2 linked regions of the Dongshaea marina genome follow. The protein of the gene in region 2 binds, or shares a complex with, the protein of the main gene of each other region. Links are inferred from orthologs where the notes say so. Each region holds a gene or a part of one and is shown on either strand. Other genes may lie near its edges.

Region 1 (3,323 bases), 1.2 Mb from region 2 along the record:
GTGCTCCATACAGCCAGCCCCCCGGAAGCGATAAGGGGCACTTTACAGATATCCCTCACCCGATTAAGCTGCTTAAGATCATAGCCCTGGCGTACCCCGTCCCGGTTCATCATGTTGAGTACGATTTCACCCGCCCCCAACTCCTGCACCCGTCGTACCCAATTGAGGGTCTGCCAGCAGGTCTTCTGAGTCGCACTCTCATCTCCCGTATATTGGTACACCTGGTAGAACCCCGTGGCCGGATCCTGGTAGCTATCCACCCCAACCACCACACACTGAACCCCGAAGCGATCCGCCAGCTCACTGATAAGCTCGGGTCGGCGCAGCGCCGGAGAGTTAACGGAAATCTTATCCGCTCCATAGGCCAGAATTTGCGCGGCCTCTGTCACGCTGGAGATCCCACCGGCCACACAGAAGGGGATATCCACCACCTCGGCAACCCGCTCCACCCAGCTTTTATCCACCAACCGCTTATCACTGGAGGCAGTGATATCATAAAACACCAGCTCATCGGCCCCCATCTCAGCATAGCGCTGTGCCAGCTCGACTATCTCTCCCATCACCTTGTGGTTTCGAAACTGCACCCCCTTCACCACCACCCCATCTCGCACATCCAGGCAGGGGATTATCCGTTTTGCCAGCATTCGATCGCCTCCTCCAGGGTAAAACGGCCATCCAGCAGCGCTCGCCCAACGATAACCCCATTGACCCCAGTCTCCCGAAGCGCCTGGATATCATTCAGTGAGCCAATCCCACCAGAGGATTGCACCTTCAGGGCCGGGAAGCGGCGGCACAGATCCCGATAGAGCTCGATATTCGATCCCTGAAGGGTTCCATCACGGGAGATATCGGTACACAGCAGATGCCGCAATCCGGCACTGAGATAGTCATCAAGAAATTGGTTGAGATCCTGATCGCACTCTTGCTGCCAGCCGGCTATCGCAACGCCATAGCCTCCCTCTTTTCGGGGCTTAAGATCCAGTGCCAATACGATCTTCTCAGGTCCATAACGATGCAGCCACTGCCGCACCCTTTCAGGCTCCAGTACCGCAAGGGATCCGATCACCACCCGATCGGCTCCGGCCTCCAGCAGTGCCAACAGATCGGCCTCACTTCGGATCCCACCGCCAATCTGCAGGTTAAGAGGACATACCTCAGCTAACCTGGAGATCACCGAAAACTGCCGTTTGGCAGGATCCCGGGCACCGCTGAGATCCACCAGGTGCAACCAACTGGAGCCACAGGCCTGATAAGCCCTAAACTGCTCAGTGGGTTCAACGCCATAAGTGGTCTGTTGCCGATAATCGCCCTGGTAGAGGCGCACCACTTTTCCATCAATCAAATCCAGTGCAGGTATAATCATCCGTGTCTCCTATAGCTTCAGAAAGTTGTTGATCAAACGCGCTCCGACAGGACCTGAGCGCTCCGGGTGAAACTGCACCCCGTAAAAATTTCCACACTGGATTGCCGCACTAAAGGCTGTGCCGTAGCAGCTGGTCGCGACCGTTTCCGCACCGGGCTCCATCCCATAGCTGTGCACGAAATAGAGATACTCAGCACTCCCTATCCCTTTGAAAAGGGGATGAGCCTCACGGGACTTGACCCGGTTCCACCCCATGTGTGGCAAAGGCGCCCCCTGAGTATCCAAAGAGCGACTCGTCAGCTCACAGATCCCTAGGCACTCACTCTCCCCCTCGGCCGAGCTACGCCCCAAAAGCTGCATCCCAAGGCAGATCCCGAGAAGAGGCTGACGGATATCCCGGAGCACCTGAACCAGGCCACGCTCCCTGAGGTTCTTCATCGCATGAGCCGCACTGCCGACCCCGGGTAGAAACAGCTTATCCGCCTGCAGGATCCGCTGCGGATCGCAACTAATCTCCGGGGCATACCCCTGGCGCTCAATCGCACAACGCAACGAAGTCAGGTTGGCGCATCCGGTATCGATAATCACCACATCTTGTGAGCTCCCCATTACAGAACCCCTTAGAGCTAGGCAAGCCGTCACCCGTGATCCGCACCGCCTGGCCCAGCGTCCGGCCGAACACCTTGAACAGGCTCTCCACCTGATGATGGGTATTGCCAGCCGTACAACTAAGGTGCAGGGTACAACCCAGGCTATCGGCCAGGGAGCGGAAAAAATGCGGCACCATTTCACAGGAGAGCTCTCCTACCCGGGGCTGGGTAAAACTCCCCTCAAATTGAAAATAGGGCCGCCCCGAAAGATCCAGCAGACAAGTTGCGGCCACCTCATCCATCGGCAGCTGGAAAGCGAAACGGGCGATCCCCCGCTTATCACCCAATGCTTTTTTCAGAAGGGCCCCCAGGACCAAGGCACAATCTTCGACACTGTGGTGCTCATCAACCTGCAAATCTCCCTCGGCCTCAAGCTCAAGACTCAGCCCGGCATGGGTCGATATCTGCTCAAGCATGTGATCAAAAAAACCGATGCCGGTTTTAATCTGTGAGCCTCGCTCATCGAGATCCACCCTCCCCTGAATCCGGGTTTCCCGGGTGTTACGGCTAATCTGTGCGCGTCTTGGCGTCGTGGTAAGCAAGCGGCTTATTTCGGACCAACCCATGCTATCGGGTCGATATCGGATCCCACGCAGCGCCATGTTCTCGGCAAGCTGCATATCGCTTTGGCGATCACCAATCACCAGTGAGCGCTCAAAGTCGATTATCCCCCGGCGCAGATAATCAGCCACCAGGCCAAGCCTGGGCTTACGACAGGCACAGTTATCCTCCTCAAAGTGCGGACAGATGAGGACATCCTCAAACTCAACCCCCTGGGAACGAAAAATATCCAGCATCATCTGCTGAGATCCATCGAAGGAGGCCTGAGGAAAGCTCGCCGTTCCCAGGCCATCCTGATTGGAGATCAACACCAGTTTATAGCCCGCACGAATCAGCGCGAGCAGCGCGGGGATCACCCCGGACTCAAGCTTTAGCTTATCCAGCCTGTCGACCTGAAAATCCTCCGGTGGTTCCTGGATCAGGGTGCCGTCACGATCAATGAATAGAAATTTCTGTTTAGACATAGCTTGGCTCCTGGCTCCACTGTGAAATAGCGCTGATCAATTGCTCACATTCAGCCTGACTCCCCACCGAAAGACGCAGTTGCCCTGGATGGGCCATCTTACGCACGATAATCCCCTGACGGCTTAAAAATTCAAACAAGCAACTGGCCCGGGGTGACTCTAGCAGCACAAAATTTGCCTCACTTGGAAACGCCTTAAGATCCGGCAAGGTAGAGAGAGCCCCGAAAAGAGCATCACGCAGCCCACAGAGGAGCTTCACCTGTTCACGCATCCGTGCCACGGCTT
Region 2 (3,322 bases):
CAGCACCATCTCGTGTCGATACTCGATTATTTTCTCCTGAAGCCTCGATTAATGGAACAAAATATGGTTTACCCTCGGAGGTTTACTATTGTAAAAAATGTGTAATTAGTAATCAGCGCCCAAACTCGGCTGTAGAGTTTAAGCATACGAATAAAAGCAAAAAGAAAACAATTCACTTTGATAGCGAGGGGGTTTGTGATGCGTGCCGATTATCGGAGCAGAAAAATAATACAATAGATTGGGAGCTCAGAGATAAGGCGTTGAGAGAGTTATGTGATCGGCATAGGAGCAAAAATGGATACTATGATTGTTTGGTTCCGGGATCTGGCGGTAAGGATAGTTTTTACGCGGCTCATATTTTAAAAGAAAAGTATGGAATGCACCCATTAACCGTGACTTGGGCACCACATATATACACAGAGTGGGGGTGGAAGAATTTTCAGTCATGGATTCATGCAGGGCTTGATAACTACCTTATGACTCCAAATGGGCGGGTACACAGATTATTAACCCGGTTGGCCGTTGAAAATTTATTGCATCCATTTCAACCATTTATGTTAGGGCAAAAGTTATTAGCCCCCAAAATGGCTAAGAAGTTCAATATCCCATTGATCTTTTATGGTGAAAATGAGGCGGAGTATGGAAACCCTATTGCAGATACCAACTCACCACTGCGTAGTAGCGAATACTTTTCATCGTCTGACTATGATGAGCTTTATCTTGGAGGAGTATCATTGACAGAGCTTCAGGAGGACTTTGGATTAGTTTCCCAGGATCTTATTCCATACCTTCCTATATCTGAGGGTGATATTGAAGAGTGTAATATTGAAACACATTATCTAGGATATTATCTGAAATGGCACCCTCAGAGTTGCTATTACTATGCAGTAGAAAATGGCGGATTTGTTGCTTCTCCAGAAAGGACGCCTGGAACTTATTCTAAGTATAATAGTATTGATGATCGAATTGATGACCTTCATTATTATACAACCGGTGTTAAATTTGGTCTGGGTCGTGCGAGTTATGATGCAGCTCAAGAGATTCGTTCCTTAGATATTGAGAGAGATGAAGGTGTTGCTTTGGTTCGTCGATATGATCACGAATTCCCTGAGCGTTTTATTGATGAGCTGTTATCCTATTTAAGTATTCCTGAGAATGAGTTTCCTGTTGCAGCAACACAATTTGAATCACCAGTTATGGATAGACACTATTTTGATCGTCTTTGCGATAGCTTTAGGAGTCCTCACTTATGGATTTATGATAAGGGGCTGTGGCGATTACGCCACCCTTTGGAGGAGTGATGCCAAAGAAGCGACTAATTGCGCGACTTGATATAAAAAATAACTACCTTATCAAGGGGATTCACCTTGAAGGGCTTAGGAAACTAGGCACTCCAGATACCTTTGCTGGAGAGTACTTTTCACAGGGTGTTGATGAGCTGATATTTATGGATGCGGTAGCATCTCTCTACCAGCGCAATAATCTGATGCATATTGTTAGTCAGGCTGCCGAGAATATATTTGTACCAATTACAGTGGGTGGGGGATTAAGAAAATTAGATGATGTTAAGGCTGTCCTGCGAAGTGGTGCTGACAAAGTTGCTATCAATACTGCTGCGGTGGCTAAACCAAAATTTTTGAGTGAAGTAGCAAGAGAGTGTGGGGTTCAATGTGTAGTTTTGTCTGTGGAAGCAAAAAGTGTAGGGGATCAGCTATGGGAGGTTTATACCGATAATGGCCGAGAGAGAACAGGGGTAATGGTTGATGATTGGGTAAAGCAGTGTTTACCCTTGGGGGTTGGTGAGATTCTACTTACATCAGTGGATCGTGAAGGGACATGTTGTGGACTAGACATAGAGTTATGTCGCATGGTGAGATCTCTATCTACTGTACCAGTTGTTGCTTCGGGAGGTGTGGGTTGTTTGAGTCATATTCAACAAGGTTTTGATGTTGATATGGATGGTATAGCGCTTGCGCACCTCCTTCATTATCGGAAATCGACAGTTAGCGAAATAAGGGACTACTGTCTTGATGCAAACCTGGATGTAAGAGCAAGATGAAAAAAATAGATTTGATAGATTTTGGCACAGGAAACCTCTTCTCAATTATCGGGGCATTGCGCTATTTGGGGGCGGAGCTTAATGTTGTGAGCCGAAAGGGAGATTTTAGTGGTGCCGGGCTTATAGTTTTACCTGGAGTTGGTGCTTATCCCGCTGCAATGAAAACTCTAAAGAGTAATGATATACAACGTGAACTACAGTATAAGGTTAGTTGTGGTATACCTATTCTTGGGATCTGTCTGGGCATGCAGCTTCTGTTTGAGAAGAGCTATGAATTTGAAGCTTGTAAAGGATTAGGGTTGCTCTCTGGTGAAGTTACCCCTTTGCCTAGTTTGTCAATTGATGGGTTGAGTCTCCGTATACCCCATGTTGGTTGGAGCCAGGTTACTTTTGAAGGTAATGGTAGTAGTCCACTGGTAGGGGGGCTTATGCAGGAAGATTATTACTTTGTACATTCACTTTCGGCAATAACTCAGGATAGTCTTGGGTTTGTTGAGTTTGGAGGGCACAAAATTACAGCCTATGCTGAAAAGAAAAATATATTTGGTTGTCAATTTCATCCCGAGAAGAGTGGTGATGCTGGCTTGCATATGTTGGAGTCCTTTATTAATTTATAAAATACATTATGGGGTAATTCATCAGGGTTTATAATTTTAACTATATCAGTATGTATTAATTGTTACCTCATATAAATAAAGGTATTATTTTCTCTTGTGGGATCTTCTTTTCATTAACTAGAAAATTATTTATCTCTGAGTAAAATGACATTGATGATATAATAAACAAGTCAGCAGTTAAATATCTTTCATCATTAATCGATACGATTTTCTTATTAAATGAAGGTAAATATGTGTTTGTTTTTGAATTATCAATATCAGCTATAATGATATTTTCATCAGTATGAACGTCTAGTATATAAAGTAACGTGTTTAGTCCATTGCATGCACCATGGAAAGCTATTTTTTTATTGTTCGTCCTTTCAGTGTTCAATATATTTTTTATCCTTAATATATTACTTTCAATTTTTGATGATATGATATCTATCAATCCATCATCCTCAGCTATAATGTTTTCTTTAGGTTGTGATGTTGCTTCAATTAAGATATTTAATGTGTCATTGGCGTAGAATTCATTAATTATATTAAAGCCACAAAACTGGATTATTTCATATGCGCTTTTTCTTGTGAAATAGCTTATGTGTTCATGTAAAAGAGCATTCAAATCTCCCGTTTTAAACTGCCTTTCAATATCTGGGATTTCAAC

What was found.
Region 1: the proteins of hisF (region 2) and hisH are in contact, whole or in part, in a crystal structure (PDB 6RU0), measured with the Thermotoga maritima proteins. The link is inferred for Dongshaea marina from one-to-one orthologs. Residues at the interface, in WP_004080486.1 of Thermotoga maritima: Met1, Leu2, Ala3, Arg5, Ser40, Glu41, Asp45, Glu46, Ala70, Glu71, Ile73, Asp74, Ile75, Pro76, Phe77, Asp98, Lys99, Ser122, Gln123, Glu161, Thr195, Leu196, Asn247, Arg249, Glu251; in WP_004080484.1 of Thermotoga maritima: Asn15, Arg18, Arg22, Arg117, Leu118, Pro119, His120, Met121, Gly122, Trp123, Asn124, Asn134, Gly135, Tyr136, Tyr138, Val140, Tyr158, Glu180, Lys181, Ser182, Ser183, Lys184, Ile185.

What each region holds. Positions count from the first base shown.
Region 1 is NZ_CP028897.1:2,156,298-2,159,620, reverse strand. Bases 173-3,172 are described here. They hold hisH (imidazole glycerol phosphate synthase subunit HisH), read right to left. Parts: upstream 1,973-3,172; coding sequence 1,373-1,972; downstream 173-1,372. Other genes in these bases: hisC (histidinol-phosphate transaminase), read right to left, coding at 3,031-3,172; hisB (bifunctional histidinol-phosphatase/imidazoleglycerol-phosphate dehydratase HisB), read right to left, coding at 1,899-3,038; hisA (1-(5-phosphoribosyl)-5-[(5-phosphoribosylamino)methylideneamino]imidazole-4-carboxamide isomerase), read right to left, coding at 626-1,363. In the rest of the region: more of hisC, read right to left, coding at 3,173-3,323. UniProt on the Escherichia coli protein: IGPS catalyzes the conversion of PRFAR and glutamine to IGP, AICAR and glutamate. The HisH subunit catalyzes the hydrolysis of glutamine to glutamate and ammonia as part of the synthesis of IGP and AICAR.
Region 2 is NZ_CP028897.1:1,006,074-1,009,395, forward strand. Bases 181-3,179 are described here. They hold hisF (imidazole glycerol phosphate synthase subunit HisF), read left to right. Parts: upstream 181-1,300; coding sequence 1,301-2,059; downstream 2,060-3,179. Other genes in these bases: DB847_RS04980 (N-acetyl sugar amidotransferase), read left to right, coding at 181-1,301; hisH (imidazole glycerol phosphate synthase subunit HisH), read left to right, coding at 2,056-2,676; DB847_RS04995 (class I SAM-dependent methyltransferase), read right to left, coding at 2,744-3,179. Also shown: more of DB847_RS04980, read left to right, coding at 1-180; more of DB847_RS04995, read right to left, coding at 3,180-3,322.